DNA from 2 places in the Sporanaerobacter sp. genome. Region 2 is predicted to be linked to the other one. Evidence: riboswitches for the same ligand, from Rfam matches in the RefSeq annotation. Region 2 holds a riboswitch; the other holds the start of a gene.

Region 1 (15,468 bases), 390 kb from region 2:
AGATGCAAATATAAGCCCTCCAGCTACTTCCATGTCATTGACCCATTCAGTATATTTTTCATAATCCTCCACATTTATTGGAGATAAGTAGCATCTTTGCCCTATGATTTTTTTAAAATACATACTGATCACCTCTGCATATAATAATATTTATATATAAAAAACCTGCGGAATCACTTTTTAAATAGTGACTCCGCAGGTTTAATTTTAATCTGCGTGTAGGAAATTTCTATGTACAAGAAACTTTCCCTGTACCGCTTAAGCACAGCTCCACTTCAAGCATGCCCTAGATACACTCACTTTATAATTGTAGAATATGTTAACACATTATATAAAAATTGTCAATGCTCAAATCGAAAATTTCATATCTCACTATATCTTATAAATCAAAAATACTAATCTGTTGAGGTGAATTTTTCTGTTCAAATGTATTAAGGTAGCTAAAAACAACATTTGGATCGTATAGTATTCCTTTTTGCTTACATCTTCTATAAAATAGCTCCATCAATTCTTGATTATTTTTGCTCCTAACATCGTACATATTTCCATAAGATTGTATATACCGTTCTTTTAATCCAGGAAATTTCTCATCTAAAGCTCTGTAAAAATATTCTCTATTTCCATTGCGCAATGTCAGCCCCATACCAAAACAGATGATGCCCTTTACCCCAGCCTCCTCGCAATAATCTAAAATTCCGTTTATATTTTCCGCTGTATCATTTATAAAGGGTAAAATTGGAGATATCCAAACTACTGTAGGAATTCCATTGTCCTTCATTACTTTTAATACTTCAAACCGCTCCTTTGTAGTAGAGACATTTGGCTCTATTAATCGGCATAAATCCTCATCAAATGTGGTCAGTGTCATTTGTACAACACATTTAGTCTTTTCATTAATATGCTTTAAAATATCTAAATCCCTAAGTATTCTATTAGATTTGGTCTGTATGGCTAATCCGAAGTTATATTTCTCAATAAGTTGTAGACACTGCCTAGTGTGTTGTAATTGCATTTCCAATGGAATATATGGATCAGTCATAGCACCTGTACCAATCATGCACTTTTCCCGTTTTCGTTTTAAAGCATCCTCCAACAACTCTATGGCATTTCTCTTGACCTCTATATCTTCAAAATCGTGCTGCATTTGATAACATCTACTTCGTGAATCACAATAAATGCATCCGTGGGAGCAACCGCGATACAAATTCATCCCATTTTTACTAGATAAAATGCCTTTAACTTCTACCATATGCATCTTTGTCACCTTTACTTTCATAGTATTTGCTAAACATTTACATAAGTAATCCCAAATCAATATTATATCAAATTAATCCAATCGAAAGCTATAGACCCCAATATAAAATCTGAAAATTCTCTATATTCTTTGATTTTTATTAGACGAAGTGATAGTATATTAGTATATACTTAAATATTTTTATAAAAAGGGGGATTTGATATGAAAAGAAAACTAGCAGCAATACTAATGGCAAGCATGTTGCTATCAGTATTCTCAATGGGGGCTTTTGCAGAGGGGGCTGCAAAGTTGCCTAAAGCATCTTTTGATGAAAAAGTTACATTAAATGATGCAGGAGAAATTATGCCTATTCGTAGAATCGTCTTAAATCTTGAAGATGAGGATGGGCCTTATACCATTACCAGAGTTAGACTTAGAGACATGGCTTTTGCATTAAAAGACACAGAAGCTAAATTTAATGTTGATTTTGATGCAAAGGAAAAGGCTATTATTATTACAACTGGAGCCACATATGAACAAAATGAACTTGATAAAAGAAAAATTGATTTAACAAACGCTAATATTAAGCCTTCATCACACAAAGTATTAGTAGATGGAAAAGAAGTTGATTTAGGTGCCTTTAATATTGACGGAGAAACATATTGCTCAATCTCTTCCTTAAATAAAGCATTAGGGAAAAAATTCTATATTAGAAATATCTACGAAACTGGAGATACTCTTATAAGTTTCGAGAAAAACGATATAGAAGAATTTAACAAAGAAGCCTTTGACGCAAAAGTAAAAGAAAAGAAAATCACATTGGTTTTTGCTGGCGCTCCATGGTGCCCATGGACTATATTCAATCTTGAAGGATTGATTCCTTTCCAAGAGTACATTGACAATAACGGAATAGATGCACAAATTATAGCAATGGTACATGATCATCAAAATTATTATAAATCAGATATTCTAAGAAATTATCAGAAAAAATCACCTAATCCAGAAAAAGAATTAACTGATTATCCATTCTACACAGTAGGTATGACAAAAGAAGCTTGGGACCATATCAGTGAAATTGCTGAAACAGAATTGAAATACCTTCCATCAATTTTCTTTATGAACGATGAAGGAAAACTCGTTAAATATATACAAGGTGGAGATCTTGGAGACGAAGAAGAAGAGGAAGATGAGGAAGAGCCTATTCCTTACGATTATATTGAAATTTATAAGGAAATCATGAAAGAATTAGAAAAAGCGAAATAAAAAAAGCTTCCATTTGAAGCATTTTGCGACAGCGAGAACCGTCCCCGCTGTCGCATTTTTCTATATAGTTTGCAGTTGATAATTTTTAGCTTGGGTTGTAAATAATTCACTATAAAGATTGTTTTGTTTCATCAAATTGGTATGACTATCAAAAGCTTTTATCTCTCCATCTTGCAACAACAATATTTTGTCACAAAAAACTGAAGAACTCATCCTATGAGATATAAAAATAGCGGTTCGCCCTCGCACTAATCGATGGAAGTCCTCATAAATTTCACTTTCTGCCAACGGATCCAAAGCAGCAGTTGGTTCATCTAATATAACAAGCTCACCTTGTTTTATAACTGATCTTGCAATTGCAAGTTTTTGACGTTGCCCTCCAGAAAAATCCGTGCCATCTTCATGTATATGTTTATCCAAATAAGTATCCAACCCTTTTGGCAATTCACAAATAGCATTTTTGATATTGGTTTCCTCTAATACCTGCCAAATTTCTTCATCGGACACATCGGTTCTTCCTGCTACTATATTTTCTTTTATAGTAAATGGGAACAGCTTGTAATCTTGGAATACAACCGCAAGTATTTTCATATACTCACCATAATCATACTCTTCTATGTTTCTGCCATTATAAAGTATCTCCCCTTCATTAGGTCGATAAAAACGGCAAATTAATTTTACAATGGTACTTTTCCCTGCATTGTTTAATCCAACAATTGATATTTTCTCACCCTTATGAATACTAAAACTAATACGATTTAAAATCTTTTTTTCACTTTTTGGATAAGAAAAGGATACATTGTGAAATTCCAATGTTTCAAAACTTTCAGGTACAATCTCACCATGATTTTCTTCACTTTCAGGCAAAGCCATAAATTGAGCAAAAGGCTCTAAATAATTTAGAGATTCAATAAACTTAAAATAGCTTTCAACCGCAGACATAAATGTAGTAGAAAATTGCTGACTAGCTCCTACCAAAAGTGTAAATTCTCCTAATGTGATTTTATGTCCAAACTGCGTAGAAAGTACACAAATTGCTCCATAGGCAAAAGTAACAAATTGTGTTAAGTGATTTATTAAACTTTGGATTGACAGTATGTTTGCAAGTTTAATATAAAGTTTATCAGACCATCCCATAGATTCCATATTTAAATCTGTAATTTTATCTACCATCATATCACTCATATTATAGATTCTAAAATCATTTTGCTGACAACCATTCAAACACTGCCCAACATAATAATTATATTTACGATTTATAGGAATAACCTGTTGTACTGATTTTTGAGTTTCAATAACTATACGATAGCTAAATACTAAACTAAGTGTTGATAATGCAAAAATAATCAACAAAAATAAATAATTAAATTGAATGATAATTCCACTAATTCCAATGAGAGTAAATACTGCGGTTAAAAATTTAATCATTGAATTTACAATAACTTCCAATGCACCATATGACTGGACAGCAAAAGTAGCTCGTTCCTTTAAATCCAACATATCTGGATCTTCCAAATAACTATAATCAATAGCAGTTATTTTTTTTGCAAATCTTTTCATAGTCCTCTGATTTAGGATTCCTTTTTGATAATTTTGTTTGACCATAATCCATTTATTTGCTTCTAATAATACATATTTTGATACTCCTATGACTAATAGCATTTTCAAGAGATGGGAAATAGTCACCTTCTCCATAACTGCATCAATAAGCAATTTGGGAATCATTATGGTCAATAAAGTATTTAGTGTACTTGCAATAGCACCAATAAACAACCATAAATATATGGAAGGCATGATTTCTTTTATAGTTTTATTAAATACTTTCAGCACTTGCCTGTTTTTCACTTTCCTCCACCTCCTGATAATACTTTCCTTGAGTTTTAAACATATGAGCATAAAGTCCATCATAATTCAACAATTCATCATGAGTTCCTTCTTCTAACACTTTTCCGCTATCTAATAATAGTATTCGATCACAAAAAAGAGTACTTGCTAGCCTATGAGAAATAAATAATGAGGTTTTTCCTTGCATAATTTGATCAAATTCACGATAAATCTTTTCTTCGGCAAGTGCATCCAATGCTGCTGTAGGTTCATCCATAATCATCATTTGTGTTCCTTTCCTATAAAGCGCCCTTGCAATCATAAGTTTTTGATTTTCTCCACCTGACAAAACAGCACCATCTTCATCAATAATCTTTAATAGCATTTGATCTATTCCCTTTTCGTACTGGCTAATTTTATCCCAAAGTCCAACTTGTTTCAAAACCATTTTTGCTCTTTTTTCATCAATATCACTAGAACTAGCAGCTATATTTTCCTTAATTGTCACTGCCAATGGTTCAACATCTTGAAAAACCACTCCAAACAATTCATGTAAATCCTCAATACTAAACTGCGTATAATCAATTCCATCAATAAGAATTCTGCCTGAAGTCGGACGATAAAGGCCAGTAAGCAATTTCACAATTGTGGTTTTCCCAGCTCCATTAACACCTACTAGTGCAAGCTTCTCTGAAGGTTCAATTCTAAAGGATAAATCTTCAAAAACATATTTTTTAGAATTCGGATATTTAAAAGAAACATGTTCAAACTCTACCGATATTGGTGTACTAGGTGCATAGCTTTTATCTGATTCTTCCGTAATAAGATTCATATCCAAAAAACCAATCGCATCTTTACAATAGGCAAATTCTTTATGTATATTTGCAAAATCCTCTGTAATCTCATTCATCATAAGTGAAAATATACTGGTTGCAGTTAAATACATAACGAATTTTGAAACTTGAAATGTCAACATACCATTGGTCGTTAATATATAGTAAACAAATAGATCGGCAAATACCAATCCCAAAATGGATAATAATGAAAATCTTCTTTCGATTAAAAACAAATCTCTATATATATCTTCTAGGTTTTGGATTTCATTTTCATAGCTTTGTAAAAAACGATCTTGAAAATTATAAATTCGAATATCTTTTCCATAACTAAAATCTGTAGTTAGACGTCCATAACCAAAATTTCTTCTTTCTGCTTGATTTAATTCTTCTTTCCTTTGGTAATGTGCATCTGATACTTTCGTCAATGTCCAAAATGTAATCAATACAGATAAAACAATCACTACTACAATCCAAAAATTAATTTGAGCTAGAACAATAGCAAGTAAAATTGCTCCAAATAATTTAGCACCCAATAGATAGACTGTATGATAAATGCCTTCAATTCCATTGTTGTTACTTGAAACAGCAATAAAACAAGACTCCATTTCATCTGCAAATTCTGTATTTTCATAATACTTCAAATCCATAGTCATTGTCTTATGCATCAATTCCTTCAAAAAATTCATTCGAATCAAGTTAATTTTATTATAATTTCGCCTTTCAGTCTGTGTTTTAATAACTTCTAAACAAAAACCAGCCAAAGATACGAGGGCGATAATTTTTATCACTTCTCTAATTTCCACATTGCTTTTTAAAATTCTACTCGTAATCCATTCCATAGAAAAAACAGATAATGCAGGAATCAAACCGCCTGATATTCCATATAAAATCATACTCCACCAAATCTCTTTGGTGATAGGTTCAATCATCCGTTGGATGGTTTTTTTCTTAGATGCAGCTTGAATATATTTCATTTTTTCACACTCCTTTTGACCATTGGCCAAATAATTCTCCCAACTTTTCAATTTTTTTATCATTCACATGATAATAAACTTTTCGTCCTTCAGTAGTCATATAAACTAGCTCTGCCTTAATTAATTGTTCCATATGATGCGACACTGTAGCAGGAGTAAGCCCTACAGTACAAGCAATCTCTTTTAAATAGTGTGGTTTTTGACTTAACAGTTTCATAATATTAAATCGATTTTCTTCTCCCAAAGCTTTCATTTGTTCAACGAAAAGTTCCGCATCATGTTTTTCCTTGTTAAGTAACTCTGTAAGTTCTTCAAATAAAATACCAAAAATCATATTTGGTCTTATGGATTCATCCATAATAATTGTCATTCCAAAAGTACCTTTATTAATAATTGAAAAATATAAATGAATAGGTTCAGCACTTCGGAAGCTCGATTGTTCAATATCCATATAATTTATAATTGGAGTATTTTTAGCATCATCTTTCCCTGAAGAAGAAAACAATTCTACTTTGGACCTAACATAATGCTCTACATCACCATAATATTTCAAATAAATTTTTTCGATTCTTTGAATAAGTTCAACATAAGCAGCAAATCTTTCATCTGCATGTTGAAACAAATCCATCATTTTAATTTTTTCATCATTATCTAACTCAGAAGCCATAATTTTTCCTATATAATATTCTGCATCAAATGCTCTATCCTTCACTTCTTCAAGAGCTTTTTTAGTCTCTTCCATGTCATCTAGATCTACTTGTTCTGCTTCGGCATTTATGTTTCGAAGATGATAATAACAAGCATTAAAAAATTCTGTTTTCGATAGTTCATCCACTTCCTTTGCATTGGTAAACCTAGTCAACGATTCAAAAAATCCGTAATCCTCTTGGTTTGATTGGATGCTGAATAATTCTTTCCATTCTGGATAATCTTTTAAAACATCTATTGATTCATCAAAAACCTTTACATAAAACTTAATCAAATCGCTGTATTTTTCATTGATTTCATCTTCAGAAACTATAAAACGATCCTTGTTTTCAATGATATGTACAGGCTCTCCTTTTTCACGATCTAAAATTTCTCTTACAATAGCATTTGCTTCCCAATAGACATTGGGTTTATTCTCAATAATTAATTTCACTATCCTACCCCCTCGTAATTATATTTTTCATATTTCTTTTATTATATCTCTAAATTAGATAATTGTCAAATATGGATATTTGTATATCTTAGATTTAAAAGGCTTCGAATTATTCTTGTAATTAAAATTGTCATAAATAAGTGGGATTATTATGAAACTAGTCGCATTAGGTGACGTAGGTTCTCAAGCACTTTATGGAATTAAGGATTTAATCAATCATGGTAGCATTTTCGATAATATGTTACTATAATTCTATATCCACTTTTATTATCCACTGTGGTTAGACCGCCCTAACCAAATCTCTTTGGTAAATAGATATATATATTTTTTTAGATATAAGTTAAACGAATAAATAATGCAATTATAACTGGAAAACCTTTTCTTTCTATGCTAATATATTATTGTTATAAGCTGGTCCTATTTAGGATACTTAAATTGTGGAGGAGTAGGTGATGATTAGTAAAATGACTACCAATCAAAAATTGTTAAATTGGGTAAAAGAAATGGCAGATATGTGTCAACCTGATAAAATTCACTGGTGTGATGGTTCAGAGGAGGAAAGCCTTCACCTTTTAGAAAAAATGGCAGAAAGTGGTGCAGCCATAAAATTAAATCCTCAGAAAAAACCAGGCTGCTATCTTTTTCGCAGTGACCCATCGGATGTAGCTCGTGTTGAGAATAGAACTTTCATAGCTTCTAAAAACCAAGAAGATGCGGGTCCTACAAACAATTGGATCGATCCTACGGAACTAAAGGATACTATGAAAAAACTCTATAAAAATTGTATGAAAGGGAGAACAATGTATGTTATTCCATTTTCAATGGGACCTATAGGTTCTACAGCATCTAAAATAGGAGTTGAATTAACTGATAGCCCTTATGTCGTAGTTAATATGCGTATCATGACTCGTATGGGAAGTGAAGTACTTGCAGCCCTTGGGGATGGAGAATTTGTACCTTGTCTACATTCAGTAGGTGCTCCATTGTCTGAAGGAGAAAAAGATTCTACTTGGCCCTGTGCTCCTATTGAAGAAAAATATATAAGTCATTTTCCAGAAGAAAGAACAATATGGTCATATGGCTCTGGCTATGGTGGAAATGCACTTTTAGGTAAAAAATGCTTTGCACTAAGAATTGCATCTGTTCAGGCTAGGGATGAAGGCTGGTTGGCAGAGCATATGCTGATTTTAAAAATTACAAATCCAAAAGGAGATGTAAAATATTTCACTGGTGCCTTCCCAAGTGCCTGTGGTAAAACTAATCTTTCTATGCTAATACCTACTATTCCTGGCTGGAAAATCGAAACTATTGGAGACGATATTGCATGGATGAAATTTGGTGAAGATGGACGTCTATATGCCATTAACCCTGAAGCTGGTTTCTTTGGTGTTGCTCCAGGAACTTCCATGAAGTCCAATCCCAATGCAATGAAAACTATAGCCAAAAATACCATTTATACAAATGTTGCATTAACTGACGATGGAGATATTTGGTGGGAAGGTATTGGCTATGATGCACCTGAACACCTAATTGATTGGCAAGGTAATGATTGGACTACAAAGGATAATAGATTGGCTGCCCATCCAAATGCTAGATTTACAGCTCCTACGCAACAATGTCCAGTAATCGCACCTGAATGGGATGACCCCAACGGAGTGCCTATATCTGCAATATTAATCGGTGGACGTAGACCAAATACTGTTCCTCTAGTACATGAAAGTTTTGATTGGGCACATGGAGTATTCATGGGTTCCGTCATGGGATCTGAAATTACAGCTGCCACCATATCTGATGATATTGGCAAGGTACGTCGTGATCCATTTGCTATGTTGCCCTTCTGTGGTTATAATATGGGAGACTATTTACAACATTGGTTAGATATTGGAGAAAAGACAAGCCCAGATAATTTACCTAAAATCTTCTATGTTAACTGGTTTCGCAAAGATGAAAATGGTGATTGGTTATGGCCTGGATTTGGAGAAAATAGTCGTGTGTTGAAATGGATATTTGAAAGGGTTTCAGGTGAAAGCGAAGCAATTAAAACTCCTATAGGGTATATGCCTACTCTAAATGCAATTGACACCGATGGACTTAATATAAGTGAAACTAATATGAAAAAATTACTTAGTATTGATAAATATGAATGGTTAGAAGAAGTTGCCTCTATAAAGGAAGATTTCAAAAAATATGGTGATAGATTGCCTAAAGAATTAGAAAAACAAATTTTGGCTTTAGAAAAACGTCTTAAAGACTTTAAAGACTAGATTTAAATTTAATGGGATAGCGAGAACACCCGCTATCCCATTAAATTATCTTATTTATAAAAAGGGAGACTATGATTCCTATCAATGTATCAATTACCCTATTTAATGCAAATAACAATGGAGATGCATCCCCACCATGAGATACTGTAATACTTAAAAATACGACACAACTAATATACGATGAACTTGCAGATTTACATAGTACGTTTGTATATATAATAGGAATCAAAAATAAGCTTAAAATTAAATAGTGTAGATAACTAAACAACTCAATATTAAAATAGTTAATCCCCATTATAGCAATAAATCCATACATTCCTCCAATTAATGTCCCAATCATTCTAGATTTTCCAGTTTTAAAACTATTTTCATGATCATTTTGCATACATAATATCGCAGCTATAGCTGAGTAAAAAGGGGATGTCTTTCTAAGAAAAGAAAGCAAAAAACATATATATACTGCAATAACTGTTTTAATAACCCTCATCCCAGGAAATTTAATTTTCTTATTTTTCTTTGCTGTATTTTTCATACTCATCCCCCTAATATTATTAAACTAAATGCACTGTTTAAGCAAATCATTAGACATAAGTGCTTTCACTAAAGTATCTCCAATAGCTGTAGGAGTTTCTGCAATATATATTCCGCAATCACTCATTGTCTTTATCTTTTGTTCAGCAGTACCCTTTCCTGAAGAAATAATGGCACCTGCATGCCCCATTCTCTTTCCTTTAGGTGCAGTCTTGCCACCAATAAATCCCACTACAGGTTTTTTCATGTTTTCCTTAATCCATAGGGAAGCCTTTTCTTCTGCATTTCCTCCAATTTCTCCTATCATAACAACTCCATCAGTATCATCATCATCATTAAATGCTTTCAATACATCAATGAAATCTGTCCCTATAATAGGATCTCCCCCAATTCCTACTACTGTAGATTGTCCTATTCCTCTTTCAGTTAATTGATGAACTGCTTCATAAGTCAAAGTTCCAGAACGTGATACTATCCCAATTCTTCCTTTCTTATGAATATATCCAGGCATAATACCAATCTTACATTCTCCTGGTGTTATTATACCAGGACAATTGGGCCCAATCAATCTAGTTTTTTTACCTTTCAAATAATTCTTTACAATTAGCATGTCCTTAATTGGAATATGCTCTGTTATACAAATTACCAGTTCTAGTTCTGCATCAATTGCCTCTAAAATTGCATCTGCAGCAAATTTTGCAGGAACATATATAATAGATGCATTTGCTTTAGTTTCATAAACAGCTTGTTTCACAGTGTCAAACACATTTATACCCTCCACTTTTGTGTTTCCTTTAAAAGGACTAACACCAGCAACTATATTTGTACCATATTCAAGCATTTGCTTTGTATGAAAAGAAGCCGTTTTCCCCGTTATACCTTGAACTATTACTCTAGTAGATTTATCAACCCAAATACTCATTCTTAGCCACCCTCCCACAAAATTATTGAACTAAACTAATTATCTTCTTAGTCCCCTCATCCATATCTTTAGCAGTAAATATATTAAGTTTTGAATTCTTTAGTATTTCCATACCTAAATCCCTATTTGTTCCTTCAAGTCTAATCACAAGAGGAATATTTAATGCCAACTCTTTAGCTGCATTTACAATTCCCTTAGCGATAACATCACATTTCATTATTCCACCAAATATATTGACAAAAATCCCCTTAACTCTAGAATCAGACATTATTATTTTAAATGCATTGGTTACATTTTCTTCTGTTGCTCCTCCTCCAACATCTAAAAAGTTTGCTGGTTCTCCTCCATAGTATTTGATAGTATCCATTGTAGCCATTGCCAATCCTGCTCCATTAACTACACATCCAATATTGCCGTCTAGTGATATATATGAAAGTCCATACTTTGATGCTTCTATCTCTTTTTCATTTTCTTCACTTAAATCCCTATAATTATCTATATCCCTATTTCTATATAAACCATTTTCATCAAAATTCATTTTTGCATCTAAAGCTAACAATTGTTTATCTGCTGTTAGTACCAAAGGATTTATTTCTAGGAGTGTACAGTCTTTATCCACAAAGCATTTATATAAATTCATTACAACTTCTACAAATTGATTTATCAATTCCTGTGGAATATTGATATTAAGACCTATCCTTTTTGTTTGGAATTCTAATACTCCAAGCAATGGATCTATAGATTCTGTAAATATCATATCAGGCTTTTCTTTTGATATTTCTTCAATATCAGTTCCACCTTCTTCAGAAGCTATAAGAGTTATCTTTGACTTTTCTCTATCTAAAACAAAAGCTAAGTAGTATTCTTTAAAAATATCGCAACCTTCTTCAATCAAAACAGCCTTTACTTCCTTTCCTTTAGGCCCAGTTTGAGGTGTCACTAAGATTTTACCTATTAATTCTTTAGAATACTTCTTGACATCATCTATTGAATTTGCTATTTTTATACCTCCAGCCTTTCCCCTACCACCAGCATGAATTTGTGATTTCACTACTGCAATATCAGTACCTATTCTCCAAGCAGCTCTCTCAGCATCTTCTGGATCATAAATAACTCTGCCATTAGGTACAGGTATACAGAAGCTTCTCAATATTTCTTTTGCTTGATACTCATGAATATTCATACTTTTCCCTCCCATTTCTTTTATATAAAATGAAAAACTCAGCAAAAGTTTGCTGAGTTATTACCACGGGATTATAAACATAAAAAAATCTTTCTATTGTTATAGAAAGAGCATTATTAATAATTAGATTAAGCAGACATATTTAATACATATGAATAAATCATATGCTTAACCTATTTTTAATAGCCTCTCCCCATCCTCGTGAGTAATAAACAGCTTTTCCCATTGGCAGGTCTCCTGACTTAAGAATAACAAACCTTAAACCTTCCCATACTTTTAAGTACAGTGGCAAACTTAAGGTTCTATCTATCACAGTGGCGGGACCGTGTCGGAATTTAACCGAACTTCCCTTTTAAACAATCATTAAGATTGTACCAAATGGTCACTATATTAAATTCTAAATAGATACTATCACGAAAAATTACAACTGTCAAATACTAAATTTCTGAAAGTTTCATTGCCTTTTACTACTCCTAAACTATATTATTGATTGTAGCAATATAAATTAAATATTGTTTATTACTATGTTTTAAAATGTGATATAATTTTAGATATATCTTAATTTTTGGAGGGACAAATATGGTAAATTTAAAAGAATTATTCGCCCCGAAGGATCTTACAGAAGGTCCTCCCTGGAAGCGAATTATAGAGTTTGCGATACCTATGCTAATAGGAAATGTTGCCCAACAATTATATAATACTGCTGATTCCATTATTGTAGGCAAATATGTTGGTGACAATGCCCTTGCTGCAGTTGGTAGTGCTTCTCCTATATTAAATCTCTTGCTAGTTCTATTTGTAGGAATTTCTGTAGGAGCTAGTATAATGGTAGCTCAATATTTTGGGGCTAAAGATCGAGAAAAACTATCCCACACTATTGGTGTCTGTTTATCACTGACAGCTATAGCCTCAATAGCAATTATGATTATTGGACCAATTATTGCTCGTCCATTACTTTCACTTCTTAAGACACCAAAATCTATTATAGATTGGTGCACAGACTATTTAACCATTTTTTTTATTGGAATTGCAGGATTTGCTTATTTTAATATATTATCTGGAGTTTTAAGAGGACTTGGGGATTCAATCTCAGCTCTTATTTTTTTACTGATTTCTACTGCTTTAAATGTAGTACTTGATATTATCTTTGTTGCTAAGTTTAATATGGGCGTTCCTGGAGTTGCATTTGCAACTATTATTGCACAAGGTTTTTCAGCTATTCTATCCATTATAAAATTAATGAAATCTAAAAATAGTTTTGATTTAAATCTGAAAATGTTGAAACTAAATAAGGAATATTCTCATAGACTAATAAAACTTGGTTTACCATCAGGATTAACACAAGCTATTTTTTCTCTTGCAATGATTGTAGTACAATCATTAACTAATAGTTTTGGTGAAATGGTCATAGCTGCTAACGTAATTATAATGCGTGTAGATGGATTTGCCATGATGCCAAACTTCTCATTTGGTAGTGCTATGACAACATATGCTGGTCAAAATATAGGAGCTAGAAAAATGGATAGAGTAGAAAGAGGTACTAAGGAAGGTACTATGATTGCTGTAGGGACTTCTATTACAATAACTATTTTACTTCTGATTTTTGGTAAATATCTTATGAGTGTTTTTACTGACACTAAAGAATTAGTTGATTTAAGTGTACACATGATGAGAATTCTTGCAGTGGGATATATTGCAATGGCAATAACTCAAAGTCTATCTGGTGTAATGCGTGGTGCTGGTGATACTATGACACCTATGTGGATTTCACTTGTTACAACAGTTTTTGTTCGTGTTCCAATAGCTTATGGTATTGCTTATTTGACTATAAGTGAAGCATATCCTACAGGAAGGCCTGAATCCATTTTTATTTCTCTACTTATGTCTTGGACAATAGGAGCTATTATAACTATTATTTTCTTTAAGAAAGGTAATTGGCGTAAAAAAGGTTTCATTGATTCATAAAGGGACAGAGGCAAAGGTTCATAAGTGCCAAATCTATCCCACATTTTAAAGAAATACTTTCTATGAGATAATACCTTTAAATATCAACAATAAGGGAAATTATCTCAAATGACTGAAGGAGAAAGAAAAATTTGGACTAAAAAATTGAAGATTGTAGAGCCAATAGTTTAACCGCAATGGTTTTTGGCTCTACTACAAAAGATTAGAAAAAGATACACTCAATGTAAAGTTCCTAACAAAGAATAGTATATAATGTATGGCCTCCATTTTTAATAGGTAGGGGCTATTTTACGCTTACTATAAAAACACCTCCCGAAAATATATCCATACTCTTTTCTGTCTCTAGATGTCCATAAAACCCAAAGGCTCTGCCTTCATTGTGATAGTCAAGTATAATATTATCTGCTAATATTTTTTCCTTTCCATCAACTAGTTTTATTAGACTGTAATATCCATTGCCTTTATATCTACTAAATAATATTTCATCTTTAGATATACTTATAGGCATGAAATCGAAATAATCCCCTTCTGTTATTTTCTTTGTCTTTGAAGTTTTTATATCTACTTCGTAAATATTGTGTGGTTGATTTTCCCAATCATCATACGCCTTGTTAAAGTCCATTTCCCAAACATCCTCTAAACTTTTAGTTGCTGAATATAATAATTTTTCTCCATCTAGCGTAAAACTTGGAGTCATAGCAACCAAATCCTTATCCATAAATTTAATTGTTTTATATGTTTTATCCTCATTTATATCTAATAAAATAACTTCTTTATTCATAATCATATCCCTATTGCCACCTTCAATTAGACCAATTAAATTGTTATACTTTGGATTTATAGATAAATGGTTTTTATGAGGTAATGTTGCTATATCTGTAAACTCTGTATGTGTCTTTTCCTCCACATCATATATCCCTATGCCTATTCCATCTGCACTCAATGAAGCTGAAGCAGGTTTCTCCATAATATAAATATACTTTCCATCTTCTGTTACATCCCATATAACAGGGTCATATCCAATCATTTCATCAGTGGATTTCCGGCCCTCTATTATTATATTTGTTGAAAATGTCTTGTTTTTTGAATCATACTCATTTAAATTTATCTCTATGATACCATTATTGACAGCAAAATCTCCTTCTCCCGTCGTCCATTTGCTTATCTTTATGCCATAAATAATATTTCTATTAGAAGCTTTAAAATTATCATAGTAGTATTCGTCTAAATGTTCAGTTTTTTCTTTGGTTAATACATTAAACATTGTAAAACCTGGTTCATTAGTAGCATACACTATAGTTTTATCATCTGTCCAATCATAAGAAGCAATT
Region 2 (15,468 bases):
GGAATGAATATTATTATGTTGAAATTATCGACAACACAATACCTGATTATGATTTGGGGAAATTGCTTATACAAAATAAAAACAATATTATTGGAATGTTTATTGAAGAGATGAAAAAAAATGATTTAGAAAATGAAATTGTAAAAGCTGCTCTTTATGCTGGTTTAGAAGTTCTTTTAGATGAAAAGGTGATGAAATGAAAATTTATGAGTTAAATCTTATATCTTTTGGAAAATTCAAAGATAAAAAAATAATTTTAAATGATGGGTTAAATATTATTTATGGTGAAAATGAAGGTGGAAAGACTACTATCCACAAATTTATTGAGGGAATGTTTTTTGGATTTTTCAAACCCTATTCAAAGAGAAAAATATATACTGATGACTATGAAAGATTTTTTCCCTGGAAATACAATGAGTATTGTGGTGTTTTGAAATTTGAATACAAAGGGGAAATATATAGGATTGAGAGAAATTTTGTGAAAGGTTTTGATGACGTAAAAATATATGATGACAAAACTGGAGAAGATATAACTGACTTATTTGAGTATGATCCAGTATTGAGATTGCATTGTCCTAATTCTAGACTGTTGGGTCTTAATAGTATTGTGTATAACAATACAGTAAGTATCAAGCAGCTAGGCTCTAAAACCGATGAAGGACTATCTAAAGAAGTAAAAGACAGTTTAATAAATATTGGTGGCAGTTTAGATGAAGATATTTCAGTGAAAAATGCAATAGAAAAATTAAATAAAGAAATAGATGCTATAGGTACTGCTAGTCAAAGAAAATCTTCACCTTATGGGAAAACTGTAGAAGAATTAAATGCTTTAATGGATGAAAAAAAAGAGGCTTTACGGTATATAAGGCAGATAGAAGAAGAAAAAAAATGTTTCAATGAAATGAATAAAGAAATGATAAGGCTTGAGCAAAACAGAGAAATGCTTAAAAAGCAATTAGAAGCAATAGAAATTAAAGAAATAAGAGAAAAATATGAAGAGGCTATAAAGCTTAGCAATGTAATAGAAAATTTAAAAAGAGAAATAGAAGCTTTAAAGGAATGTGAAAGGTTAGATTTAAGTGATTATAGCAAATTGATTACTTTGGAAAAGGAAAAGGATGGTATAGTAAAGAATATCAATGAGTGCAGAGATGAATTAAAAACAATAGATGAAAATATAAAGAATTTATCTAATGATATGAATAAACTTGAAAAGTTTAGGGATATAGATGATGATGAGTTTGATGATGTTGTAGAAGATTGTAAAATGTTGTACAATATGAAGGATAAATTAGAAGAAATAGATACCAAAATAAATGAGATAAATAGAGATAGTGAGAAAGATAATGAAAATATAAGAGACTTAGTAGATGATGTATATATTTATGAAGAAATAGAGGACAAGCGAAATGCTATTTTGTATAAAACAGAATATACCAATACAATGTTTTTAAAAACACGATTAGATGAGAAATCAAAAGAATTAAAGAAGAAAAATCTTTTGATAATTGTACTATCATTTCTTATGGCTAGTTGTATATTTTGGGGTTTTAAAAATAAGTTGTTTTTCATTGTATCTATACCATTTTTAGCTTTTAATATATATACTATTCATTCAAAAGGTGAAATTAAGAATTATATACAAAAATTAAATGAACAAATAGAGGATAGTGAGGACAAAGAAGAAAAAAGGAATCAACAGTTAAAATCTTTAGAAAAAGATATGGAGAAAATTTTAAATAAGTACAATTGTTCAAATAAAATAGAATTAAAGAGATTGTTAAATATAAATTATGAAAATAGTATAAAGTATAAAAGTATAAATGAATCATTTGAGAAATTAAGTATGGAAAGAAGCAAATTAATTGAAGATATTGAAAAATTAAAGGGAAAATTGATTGATTATGAATTTCTGCTTAAAAGTAGATTTGATTTTACATTGGAAGATTTAAATATACTTCAAAAAGAGTATTTTGAATATATAAAGCTTAAAAATATAAAGGATAAATCATTGGAAGAAAAAAAGCATTTAGACGATAAATTAAATGATTTTAATATTGAAATAAACAAGATTTCTAAAGAAATAGGAGAAATTTTTGCAAGAAATTCTTTATCTAATATAGAAGAGTTTAAACAGGGCTTAAAAGATAAAGAGAGATATGAGACACTTAAAATTAATTTGGAAAATAAGAAATTATTGTTGAACAATATTTTGGGAAGTAGAAATCTAGAATATTTGAAAAGCAAGGCTTCAGAAATCTATGATGAAATTTATGAAGATATAAATGTTTTAGAAAAAGAAAAATTGGTTTATGAATTGGAAAAGATAGAAGAAAATATAAACAGTATGAGGTTTAATATTGCAAAAGCAGAAGAAAGAGTGGAAAATTTAATATTGAATTTTAGACCTTTAGTTGAGATAGAAGAAGATATAGAGATATTGGAAAAAAGGAAAAATGAATATGAAAAGAGACTGGAATCTTTAAAGCTTGCAAGAGATACTATTGAAAAAATATCTAAAAATATACAGAGAGATTTTGCTCCCATATTAAATAGACAAGTGAGTGAGATCATTGAAAATGTAACAGCTGGAAGATATGGTGAGGTAAAAATAGATGAAAATTTAAATATTTCTATAGTTGAGCCAGATATTAATACTATTGTGGATATAGATAAATTGAGTGGTGGTACTATAGATCAACTTTATTTTGCAATTAGATTTGGCATAGCTAATCTTGTCATAGAAGAAGGGACTCCTTTGATACTAGATGATTGCTTTGTTCAGTATGATATAAAAAGGTTAGAAAATATTTTGAGTTTTTTGGAAAATGAATCTAAAAATAGACAGATAATAATGTTTACTTGTCATACTAGAGAAAGTGAATTGTTGAGTAAGCACAATGCGAAATTTAATTATATAAAGCTTTAAGTTAAAGTGCTGGTTCAATCAATAGAAACTGTAAAAATGGCCATTTGTAAGTTAAAGTTTAACATTAACTGAGGTGAAAATTATGATATTTGGTATAGGTGATTTACATCTAGACTATTCTCAGCAAAAGCCCATGGATGTATTTGGTGAGAAATGGATAAATCATGAAGAAAAGATATTTAACAATTGGAAATTAAAAGTAGAGGATGAAGACTTAGTTCTTATACCTGGGGATATATCTTGGGCTTTGAAATTGGATGAGGCTTATTATGATTTAAAACGTATTGATGAATTGCCAGGCAAAAAAATCATAACTAAGGGCAATCATGATTATTGGTGGGAAAGTAAAAAAAAGATGAATAGTTTTAATTTTAATTCTATATTTTTCATTCAAAATGATAGTTATATCTATAAAAATGTAGCAGTAGCTGGATGTAGAGGTTGGATAGCCAAAGATAGTGAGGGCTTTTCATCTCATGATGAAAAAATGTACAATAGGGAATTGGGGAGATTAGAAAATTCTTTAAATTCAATTAAAAAAAGTACTGAAAAAAAAATCGTTATGATTCATTATCCACCATTCAATGAAGATGCTTCACCCAATGAGTTTATATATTTAATGAAAGAAAACGCAGTTGATATCTGCATTTATGGACACTTGCACTCTGAAGGCCTTAAATATGTCGTTGAAGGAAACATTGAAGGAATACAATTTATTTGTGTGTCAAGTGATTATATAAATTTTTCACCTAAAGAATTATTATAATATGTGGGAGGCTTGAAATTATGAAAATTATTATTGAAAAAGATTATGAGAGTTTGAGTACTACAGCTGCTAATATCATAAAAGAGGAGATTGAGAAAAAAGAAGATCTTTTATTGGGATTAGCGACAGGGAGCACACCTATAGGTACTTATAAGGAACTTATAAGGCTTCACAAAGAAGAAGGATTAGATTTTTCTAAAGTAGTTACATTTAATTTAGATGAGTATTTAAATATTCCATATACCAATCCAAACAGCTATCATTATTTTATGGAAGAAAACTTGTTCAAACACATAAATATTCCTAAAGATAATATTCATATTCCAGATGGGAATGCAGAGGATGTAGAAAAGTTTTGCAGAGAATATGATAAAAAAATAGAAGATTGTGGTGGAATAGATTTACAAATATTAGGCATAGGAGAAAATGGTCATATTGCTTTCAATGAACCTGATGATGAACTTTATTTAGGAACTCATATTACTGGTCTTACTGAATCTACTATAAAGGCAAATTCAAGATTTTTTGATTCTATTGATGAAGTTCCAAAGGAGGCTATAACTATGGGAATTGGAAGTATAATGAAGTCGAAAAAAATACTTCTTTTGGCCAATGGAGAAAAGAAAGCTCCTGTAATTTGTGAATTGCTAAAGCAAGAGAAAGTTTCCACGAGAATACCAGCTTCTCTTTTATTATTACATCCTGATGTAGTTGTAATTTTAGATGAATTAGCTGCTAAGAACTATCTTAAAGAGATATAAAGGTAGGTGAAAGTCCAGTATGGATAGGGAATTGGAAGTTAAGGTACTCAATATTGTGAAAGATGAAATTGAAAAGAAATTATCTAATGTTGGTGCATCTTTAATAAAAAGAGAAAAACAAATAAATTATCTCTTAGATTCAAAGGATAACAGCATACAACATAAAAATAATAGCTATTTGAGATTGAGAGAGACAAAAGACTTGGATACAAATCAAACAAAGTATACTCTTACTCTAAAAGAAAATGTTTCTAAAGATGGAATTAGAGAAAATGTAGAAATTAGTAGTGATATAGAAGATAAAAAAGCAATATTATATATAATGGAAGTATTAGGTTATGATGTGATTCAGAAAGGTTTTAAAGAGAGAATTTCATATATTTATGATGGAATAAGATTTGATATAGATACTTGGGATGAAAATACTTATCCATATACTTATATGGAAATAGAAGTTGAAGAACAAGATGATTTAACAAAGGCTATAAAATTGTTAGATATAGATGAAAAAAATATATCAACTAAATCTATAGTAGAGTTGAGAAAAGACCTAGGTTTAACTACCTAGGTCTTTTCATAAATAAATTGTAACGAAATGAAGCTGCCGGAATAATATGTATTAAGTATTTTATTGATAAGGAGGATTGGTTATGTTACAGGATATATTCAAAAGTGGCAACGAGAGTATGCTACTACTTTTTTTCTTACTATTCATATTGTTATGGGGTGATTCAGGGAAAATGTTAGGTGGCTCAAATGATATGCTATTGATTTTATTGCTAATATTTTTCTTGTTTTCAGGATTTTAGTATTATATGTGGCTGCACAGTAGATTTTCTACTGTGTTTTTTACTTTAAAAAGCAAATAAAAAGTAACTTTTAAAGTACATATTACATAAAATAAATTGAGTGTAAAAAAGGAGGTTGTTTATTTATGACAGAAGATTTAAATATTTCAAGTCCACAAAAAAGAGGATTATTTGACATTTTTGGAGGCGGAGGCAATGAAAATTTACTATTCTTCTTTTTACTTTTAGTAGTTTTTTTTGGTAATTGTGGATATGGAGATAGAGCTGATGATTCTTTACTATTTTTCTTTCTCTTGTTGGTAGTTTTATTTTGCTATTGTTAAGAAAATCCCGTTTACAAACGGGATTTTTTTATGCATTTAATAGACTTTTATATGGAATACTATTTATTAACTGAGATAATTATTTTTAAGAATGAAAGGAGAAAAATTTATATGAAAAAAACGATTATAGCTTTTATATTGATAGGCGCTATTTTGCTTTCATCTTGTAGCTATAAAACACCCAAGAAAGCAGATATTGGTAAATCTCAATTAGAAAATAGCATAAATGGAGAAAAAGATGAAAGAGAATTGGAATCAGACATTAGTTATATAAGTATAAGCGAAGATAATAAACTTACATTGAAAGCCCAAAATGGTGAAAGTATTGATTATCTTTTGAGAAATAAAAAATATTTACAAGACAATAAATCACTTGCCAATTTTTCTTTGGGAGCTGGGAATTTAAGTAAAACATTTCATACGGTGGTTCCAGAAAAGTTTAATGTAGACATAAGATATAATAAATATTTAATGCCTTATGATTATTATTTGTTTACAGTTGATAATGTAGATGTATATAATAAGCCGTCTTATAATGGCAATGTTTTAGGGAAAGCCAAAATATATGATAAAGTAAAACTATTAAATGAAGTGAATGGTGATAAAATTAAAAACATGAATTCAAACAAGTGGTTTGGAATTAGCTGGTATGATAAGAATGGGAATTTGATTAGTGGATTTGTTCCAAATGGCACAGGCTCGATTAGAACTTTTAATTTTGAAAATATGTATACATCTATAATAGATCTTGAAAAAAAATTGAAAGCTAGTAGTTATGGTTATATATCTAATTACAAAGATGAAAATGGTTCTCCACCTCTAATGAATGGAAAGGCATTAGATGAATATGGTATGCAAGCTTATCAAAGTGCCCCTGCTTATACAAATTTAAATGATATGACTAAATTTAGATATTTTCCTGATGGAATGTTGGTTTCTATATTAGGAGAAGTTAAAGGCTATTTTAAAGTTAAAAGTACAGAGTATGACGGAGAATATTGGATACCTAAAAAATATATTTTTTTTGATGACAACTTAGATACATTTGCCAAGGCTATTGTTGTAGATACTACCAATCAGAATGAGGCAGTATTTGAAAAAAGAGGAGATAAATGGACTCTTATATCATATACATTGGCTACTACTGGAGTCAAAGACAAGGTCAGATATGAGACACCTATAGGAAAGTTTAAGGTTATGGAAAAAAAAGAACGATTTTATTATTTGGATGAGAACTTAAAGGAGATTACTGGATATGCTCCTTATGGTATCAGATTTTCTCAAGGGGCCTATGTACATGGAATACCTGTAGAATTTGTAGTGAAAAATGGAGAAAAAACAGATCCAGGAATTAAAGAATATCTATTTACTATCGGAACTGTTCCTAGATCACATAAATGTGTTAGAAATTACACAAGTCATGCTCAGTTTTTATTTAATTGGGCAGATCCAAATGATACAGCAGTTATAGTCATTAAATAATAGACTAAAAAGCTTTACAAAATTGTAAAGCTTTTTTTTAGAAAAAAATAATAAATAGTATAGCACATTTAAAAATATATGATATAATATATATATAATTATTGCGTAGGAGGTATACTTTATGAGTAAATACAAGTATATAAGATGGTTCAATGAAATAGACAAAAATGATATACCTGTTGTAGGAGGAAAAGGAGCAAATTTAGGAGAAATGACGCAAAAAGGGGTAAATGTACCACCTGGATTTTGCGTGACAGCTGGGGCTTATAGAGATTTTATCAAGTTATCTAATTTGCAAGATAAGATAAAAGAAAAGATTGCAAGTTTTGATGTGGAAGATTCTGATGAATTGCAAGTTAAATCTAAGGAAATAAGAGATTTGATCGATGAATGTCAGATACCAGATGTTATAGCAAATGAAATAAAGGAAGCATATATTGAATTTAGTAAAAATGTTGGTTTGGAAAATCCTTTTGTAGCAATTAGAAGTTCAGCAACAGCTGAAGATTTGCCAGAAGCTTCTTTTGCTGGACAACAAGATACTTATCTTCATATAAGTGGGATAGAAGAAGTGTTAAATTTCACAAGAAAATGTTGGGCTTCCCTTTGGACAGGAAGAGCTATTTATTATAGACAAGAACAAGGATTTGATCATTTCGAAGTTTCACTTAGTGTTGTAGTTCAAAAGATGGTAAATAGTGAAAAATCCGGAGTTATGTTTACGGCAAACCCTGTAAATAACAATAGAAATGAAATGATGATAAATGCAAGCTGGGGATTAGGAGAAGCAATAGTATCGGGAACAGTTTCTCCAGATGAATATATATTTGACAAGGCAAATAGAAAAATTTCAGAAAAACATATTTCAGAAAAAGTTACTATGATAGTTAAAAAGAAAGATGGGGTTGGAACAGTAGAAGTAAATGTAGGCGATTACTTAGGATTTGATAAAATAAACAAACAATGTTTGAGTGATGAAGAAATATATGAATTAGCAGATTATGGAATGAAGATAGAAAATATTTATGGAAAACATCAAGATATTGAATGGGCTTTTGATGAAGATACAAATGAATTATATATTTTACAAGCAAGACCTATAACTACTTTGAAAGAGAAGGAGGAAGCAAAAGCTATGGATGAAAAAGCTGAGTTGAAGACATTGGTTAGAGGATTACCTGCTTCTCCAGGTATAGCTAGTGGAAAAGTAAAGAATATACTTGATATAAGTGAGATCGCAAGAGTAGAAGATGGGGACATTTTAGTGACAGTTATGACAAACCCAGATATGGTTCCAGCTATGAGAAGAGCTAGTGCAGTTGTTACTGATGAAGGTGGAAGAACTTGTCACGCTGCTATTGTTTCAAGAGAACTTGGGATACCTTGTATAGTAGGAGCTAAAACTGCAAGTGAAAATTTAAAAGAAGGTATGGAAGTTACTGTAGATGCTACAAGAGGAGTAGTTTATGAAGGGAAAGTATTCCAGGAAGAAAAGAGTGAAGAAAAAGGTGAAGTTACTGTTTCGAGTGCAGCTATAAGTGAAGATTTTATACATCAATTAGCTCCAATTACTGCGACAAAGATATATATGAATCTTGGAGAACCATCCATAATAGGAAGATACAAGAACTTACCTTTTGATGGAATAGGTCTTATGAGAACTGAATTTATATTTACAAATATGATTGGAGCTCATCCAATGTATTTAGTGAAAACTGGTCAAGGACAGTTGATGATAGATAAAATGGCAGAAGGAATTATGACTGTAGCACAGGAAATATATCCAAAGCCTATAGTTGTAAGGCTTAGCGATTTTAGAACTAATGAATTTAGAGGATTAAAGGGCGGAGATGAAGTAGAACCAATTGAAAATAATCCTATGATTGGATGGAGAGGTGTATCTAGATATATATCGCCTGATTATGAAGAAGGATTTAGACTTGAATGTAGGGCTCTTAAAAAAGTAAGAGAAGAATATGGGCTTACAAATGTATGGGCTATGCTTCCTTTTGTAAGGACTACATGGGAACTTGTGAAAGTTAAAAATATCATGGCAGAAGAAGGATTAGTTCAAGATAATAGCTTTAAATTATGGATAATGGCAGAAGTGCCATCAGTAGTGTTTGAAGCTGAAGAATTTGCACAACTTGTTGATGGATTCAGTATTGGTTCAAATGACTTGACTCAGCTAGTTATGGGAGCTGATAGAGATTCAGGTATTCTAAACAATATGGGATATTTTGATGAGAGAAATGAAGCAGTTAAAAGAGCAATTTCAATACTTATAAAAGCTGCTCATAAATATGGAAAGACTATTTCAATTTGTGGGCAAGGACCATCTCAATATCCTGAATTTGCAGAGTTTTTAGTTCAAGAAGGAATAGATAGTATGAGTGTGAATCCAGATACAGTAGCATATACAAGAAGATTAGTTGCTACTGTAGAGCAGAGAATTATACTCAACAAAATAAGAGGATTATAATAATATAAATAATTATTATATGATAAATATACCATAGACCCCTAACAAATATACCCTTTGCACAATGCGAAGGGTATATTTTATGTATAAATTTAGTATATGTATGAAATAAGCAAAAAGTAAAATAATAAAGGTATAATAAGAAAACATTGGAGGTTTTAGCATGAGAAAAACAAAAACTATGGATGGAAATGAAGCAGCAGCTTATATTTCCTATGCTTTCACAGAAGTTGCAGCTATATATCCTATAACACCGTCATCTCCTATGGCGGAATTGGTGGATTTGTGGTCAAGTCAAGGACGAAAAAATTTATTTGGGCAAAAAGTAAAGGTAGTAGAGATGCAATCAGAAGCTGGAGCAGCAGGAACACTTCACGGTTCTCTTCAAGGTGGAGCATTGACTACTACCTATACTGCTTCTCAAGGACTTTTGCTTATGATACCCAATATGTATAAGATTGCAGGGGAACTTTTGCCAGGAGTATTTCATGTTAGTGCAAGAGCTATTGCTACTCATGCCCTTTCTATTTTTGGAGATCATCAAGATGTTATGGCTACAAGACAAACTGGTTTTGCACTTCTTTCGTCAAGTAGTGTTCAAGAGGTTATGGATTTGGCTGGAGTAGCTCATTTAAGTGCTATAAAAGGTAGAGTACCTTTTTTACATTTTTTTGATGGATTTAGAACAAGTCATGAAATTCAAAAAGTAGAAGTCATAGAGTATGAGGAACTTGAAAAACTTTTAGACTATGAGGCTGTAGAAGATTTCAGAAATAGATCTTTAAATCCAGAAAGGCCTGTTGTTAGAGGGACTGCTCAAAATCCAGATATATATTTTCAAGGTAGGGAGGTTTCAAATCCATATTATGAAAAGGTACCAGAAATTGTTGAAAAGTATATGAATCAGATAAACGAGATTACTGGAAGAGACTATAAACTTTTCAACTACTATGGTCATCCTGAGGCGGAGAGAATAATAGTTGCTATGGGCTCTGTATGTGAAACTATAGAGGAAACTATAGATTATTTAATGAATAAAGGGGAAAAAGTAGGATTAGTAAAAGTTCATCTTTATAGACCATTTTCTATAGAACATTTTTTCAAAATACTGCCTAGAACAGTTAAAAAAATTGCTGTATTAGATAGGACAAAAGAACCTGGTTCTATTGGGGAGCCACTTTATTTAGATGTGAGAAGTTCTTTTTATGAATCTGAAATGAGTCCTATAATTGTAGGAGGAAGATATGGATTGGGCTCAAAAGATACAGTTCCTGCTCATATCATATCAGTATATGAAAATTTAAAAATGGATAAACCAAAAGATAGATTTACTATAGGGATATATGATGATGTATCAAATACTTCTCTTGAAGTAAAAGAATTTGTAGATACGTCCAAAGAAGGTACTATAAGATGTAAATTTTGGGGACTTGGTTCTGATGGGACTGTAGGAGCAAATAAAATGGCTATAAAAATAATAGGAGACAATACTTCTTTATATGCTCAAGGATATTTTTCATATGATAGCAAGAAGTCTGGAGGAACCACTGTATCTCATTTGAGATTTGGGGAAAATCCTATAAAATCTGCTTATTTAGTTTATGAATCGGATTTTGTTTCTTGCCACAACAAGACTTACATATATAATTATGATTTGTTAAAAGGATTGAAAAGAAGGGGAACATTCGTTTTAAATTGTCCTTGGAAGGTTGAAGAATTAAATCAAAAACTTCCCAATCATATAAAAAGGTATATAAAAGAAAATGATATCAATTTTTATATAATAGATGCAGAAGATATAGCTCAGGAAATTGGATTAGGTTCAAGAATTAATATGATTATGCAAGCTGCCTTTTTTAAATTGGCTAATGTGATTCCTGTAGAAGATGCAGTTAAATATTTAAGAGAATTTATCCAAAAGACTTATGGCAAAAAAGGAAATATTGTAGTGGAAATGAACAATAAGTCTGTTGATAGAGGAATAAATGAACTAGTTAAAGTTGATATTGAGAAATATTTAAGTTTTTCAGAAGAAAGTGAAGTAAGAGATGAAAGAAAAGAAGAACCAAAATTTGTGAAAGATATACAAAGACCTATGGCTAAAATGGAAGGGGATAGTCTTCCAGTTAGTGCCTTTAAGAAAATGGAAGATGGGACTTTTCCATTAGGTACTACCGCGTATGAAAAAAGAGGTATAGCAGTTCTTATACCTCAATGGCAAAGAGATAAATGTATTCAGTGCAATCAATGTAGTTTTATATGCCCTCATGCAGTGATAAGGCCATTTTTATTAAATGAAGAAGAAAAAAGAAATGCCCCTGATACATTTGAGACTAAAAGTGCAGTAGGAAAAGGATTGGAAGGATTAGAATACAGAATACAGATAAGTCCCCTTGATTGTACGGGTTGTGGGAATTGTGCTGATATATGTCCAGCACCTGGGAAGGCTTTGGTCATGGTGAAGGCAGAAAAAGAAATAGAAAGACAAAACGATAATTGGGAATATGCAGTTAATAATATAAAATATAAAGATAATTTAATGAGTAAAACAATATTGAAGGGAAGTCAATTTGCAAAACCTCTATTAGAGTTTCATGGAGCTTGTGCTGGCTGCGGAGAAACAGCTTATTTAAAACTTGTCACTCAACTATATGGAGATAGAATGATGATAGCTAATGCAACAGGATGTTCTTCTATTTGGGGAGCTAGTGCACCATCTATACCTTATACTGTGAATTGGGAGGGAAAAGGGCCTAGCTGGGCAAATTCTCTATTTGAAGACAATGCGGAATTTGGTCTTGGAATGTATGTAGCTGTAAAACAGATTAGAGAAAGATTAAAGGATTTAATGAAAGAAGCTATTGATGAAAATATAGATACTGATTTAAATCCTCTCTTTAGTGCATGGATAGAAAATATGGAGGATGGAGAAAAATCAGAAAAAATATCTAGGGAACTGGTAGATAAAATAAAAAATTCATCTCAAAAAAATCACAAAATCATGAAGGAAATTTTAAGTAAAAAGGATTTTCTAATCAAAAAATCTCAATGGATAGTAGGGGGAGATGGCTGGGCTTATGACATAGGTTATGGAGGATTAGACCATGTATTGGCACTAGGTGAAGATGTAAATATATTGGTATTTGATACGGAGGTATATTCAAATACTGGAGGGCAAGCTTCTAAATCAACTCCAACAGCTGCAGCGGCTAAATTTGCGGCAGCAGGTAAGAGGACTAAAAAGAAAGATTTAGGAAGAATGGCAATTAACTATGGATATATTTATGTTGCTCAAGTATCTATGGGAGCAAATATGAATCAGGCCTTGAAGGCTATAGTGGAGGCAGAAAGCTACAGGGGACCATCCTTGATAATTTGCTATGCACCTTGTGTAAACCATGGTATAAAGGCAGGAATGGGCAGAACTGTAAATGAAGAAAAAAAGGCTGTTGATTCTGGTTATTGGCATCTTTATAGATATGATCCAAGGCTAGTAGCAGAAGGGAAAAACCCATTTATATTAGATTCAAAAGAGCCTAAGGAATCTTTTAAAGATTTCATAATGGGTGAAGTAAGATATTCTCAAATTGAGCATACTTTTCCTGAGCTTGCAGAAGAGCTTTATGAAAAAGCAGAATTAGATGCAAAAGAAAGATATGAAATCTATAGAAAATTTGATGAAAACAAGTAGCATATAGAACTGCTATTGACTTAAACTATATTTATCTATATACTTAGATTGAAATAAAATTGAATATGTAGATGAAGGTATAGAGAATAATTTCTCTGTTTAAAAGGGAAATAGGTGAAAATCCTATACGGTCCCGCCGCTGTAATGGTGAAGAATTTAAAATACATGCCACTGAGACAATTGGGAAGGCTTTAAATTCTAATGAACCAAAGTCAGAAGACCTGCCTTTATTTATGCACCAAAAACTCTACGGTCGATAGGGGGTGTTTAGAGGGAATTTTTAAAAGAGAAATAGGTGAATTGTGCCTATAGTTAGTTCTTTATATATTTGTGTCTCCTAAACCCATTGAGTTTAGGGGACTTTTATATTATTGGAGGTGGGAAAGTGTCAAAAAAAATAAAAGATTACATTATTATAACTATTGGAATGTTTATGGTAGCAGCTGGATTATATTTTTTTCTAATGCCAGGAAATTTAGCTATAGGTGGTGCCAATGGATTGGCAATTGTTTTAAATCATGTATTTCCATTTTTATCAATAGGGGTTTTTATGATCATTATAAATATAGTATTATTTATAGTTGCTTTTTTGGTTATTGGGACAAGCTTTGGTGTCAAAACTATTTATGCAAGTTTAGGTACTTCTTTTTTAGTACTATTGTTTGAAAAAATAATACCTATACATGCTCCTTTAGTAGAAGATATTATACTTCAACTTTCTTTTGGTATATTTATATCTGCTATTGGTATGGGAATAGTATTCAATCGAAATGCTTCTACTGGAGGTACGGATATTATAGCAAAAATATTGAATAAGTTTTGGGGAATAGATTTAGGAAAAGCAGTACTACTTTCTGATTTTGCTATAACTATAGGAGCGGGTTTTGCATTTGGGCCTGAATTGGGAATGTATTCTTTACTTGGAGTTATAGTAAATGGTCTTGTGATAGATTCGACTATTGAAGGAATAAACTTATCTAAACAGGTAAGCATAGTTAGTGAGCGTAGTGAAGAGATAAAAAAGTATATAATTAAAGATTTGGAAAGAGGAGCAACACTATATTATGCTGAGGGAGCATATACAGGAAATAAAAAACAAGTCCTCGTAACTGTTGTTGATAGAAAAGATTTTATTAGATTGAAAAATTATATAAATGATATAGATAAAAATGCTTTTATAACTGTAAGCAATGTATATGAAGTACTAGGTGATGGCTTTAAAAATATTGGAGATTAAAAAAGATATAGATGTAAATTTCAATGAAAAATAGGAGTGGAAATTTCTCACCCCTATTTTTCATTTTCATCCACCCATTCTTTAGCTCTTATGACTCCTGTTAAGGTTGGAATAGGAACTCTTGATTGGGGTTTTAGTCCTTTTATATCATAATATGCAGCAGTTTTTTGATTTTCTATAGGGATAGACATATTTCTTTCCTTAAAATTATTTATTCTTATATTTTTTTTCAAGTTATCCCTCCTCATACATAGTATTTGCAAATTTTAAAAAATAATGCTTAACTTTTTAAAATGCAGGAATAACTCCACCATCATACTTTTCTTCAATAAATTTTTTAACTTTTTCGCTTTGAAGAATTTTCAATAGTTTTTGAAATCTTTCTTCATTTTCTTCACCACTTCTCACAGCTATAATATTTGCATAAGGAGAGTCTTTATCTTCTAGAATCAAGGCATCTTTTGTAGGAACAAGTCCAGCTTCTATTGCAAAATTTCCATTTATAACTGCTCCATCGACATCTCTTAGTATTCTTGGAAGACCGGCTGCTTCGAGAGGTTGAAAAGATAAATTTTTAGGATTTTCTATTATATCTTTTTCAGTAGCTGAAAGTCCAGCTCCATCTTTCAATTTTATAAGTCCATGTTTTTCAAGAAGAATAAGTGCTCTTCCGCCATTTGTAGGATCATTTGGTATAGCTATGGTGCTATTATCTTTCAGTTCCTCTATGGAACTATATTTAGATGAATATAGTCCCAATGGTTCTACATGAATTTTTCCAAGGGATATAATATTAATATTTTGTTCGCTAGCAAATTCATTCATATATGGTTCATGTTGAAAGAAGTTGGCATCAATTTCACCTTCTGCAAGAGATAAATTTGGTTTTACATAATCAGTGAATTCAATTATTTCTAAATTTATTCCTTCTTTCTTTAAATCATCTTGAATATATTCTATTATTTCGCCATGAGGTACAGGTGATACA

Evidence for each region. A riboswitch is a leader RNA that binds a small molecule or an ion and turns the genes downstream of it on or off. The one in region 2 is predicted to bind cobalamin.
Region 1: another riboswitch for cobalamin. It lies ahead of sucC (ADP-forming succinate--CoA ligase subunit beta); the one in region 2 lies ahead of ACFWUA_RS00520 (YitT family protein).

Annotation. Positions count from the first base shown of each region.
Region 1 covers NZ_CP181252.1:483,960-499,427, forward strand. The annotation lists gene ACFWUA_RS02350 (GNAT family N-acetyltransferase) at 1-123, opposite strand, end outside; gene ACFWUA_RS02355 (radical SAM protein) at 380-1,276, opposite strand; gene ACFWUA_RS02360 (hypothetical protein) at 1,457-2,497, shown strand; gene ACFWUA_RS02365 (ABC transporter ATP-binding protein) at 2,558-4,342, opposite strand; gene ACFWUA_RS02370 (ABC transporter ATP-binding protein) at 4,311-6,131, opposite strand; gene ACFWUA_RS02375 (ArsR/SmtB family transcription factor) at 6,136-7,272, opposite strand; gene ACFWUA_RS02380 (phosphoenolpyruvate carboxykinase (GTP)) at 7,725-9,536, shown strand; gene ACFWUA_RS02385 (FUSC family protein) at 9,577-10,068, opposite strand; gene sucD (succinate--CoA ligase subunit alpha) at 10,093-10,989, opposite strand; gene sucC (ADP-forming succinate--CoA ligase subunit beta) at 11,012-12,172, opposite strand; cobalamin riboswitch at 12,382-12,566, opposite strand; gene ACFWUA_RS02400 (MATE family efflux transporter) at 12,752-14,137, shown strand; gene ACFWUA_RS02405 (hypothetical protein) at 14,421-15,468, opposite strand, start outside.
Region 2 covers NZ_CP181252.1:89,198-104,665, reverse strand. The annotation lists gene ACFWUA_RS00570 (metallophosphoesterase family protein) at 1-200, shown strand, start outside; gene ACFWUA_RS00565 (ATP-binding protein) at 197-2,929, shown strand; gene ACFWUA_RS00560 (metallophosphoesterase) at 3,012-3,695, shown strand; gene nagB (glucosamine-6-phosphate deaminase) at 3,716-4,456, shown strand; gene ACFWUA_RS00550 (class IV adenylate cyclase) at 4,476-5,024, shown strand; gene ACFWUA_RS00545 (hypothetical protein) at 5,107-5,265, shown strand; gene ACFWUA_RS00540 (hypothetical protein) at 5,391-5,588, shown strand; gene ACFWUA_RS00535 (L,D-transpeptidase) at 5,700-7,070, shown strand; gene ppsA (phosphoenolpyruvate synthase) at 7,192-9,552, shown strand; gene nifJ (pyruvate:ferredoxin (flavodoxin) oxidoreductase) at 9,716-13,243, shown strand; cobalamin riboswitch at 13,302-13,487, shown strand; gene ACFWUA_RS00520 (YitT family protein) at 13,629-14,480, shown strand; gene ACFWUA_RS00515 (CDIF630_02480 family spore surface protein) at 14,534-14,713, opposite strand; gene ACFWUA_RS00510 (MetQ/NlpA family ABC transporter substrate-binding protein) at 14,769-15,468, opposite strand, start outside.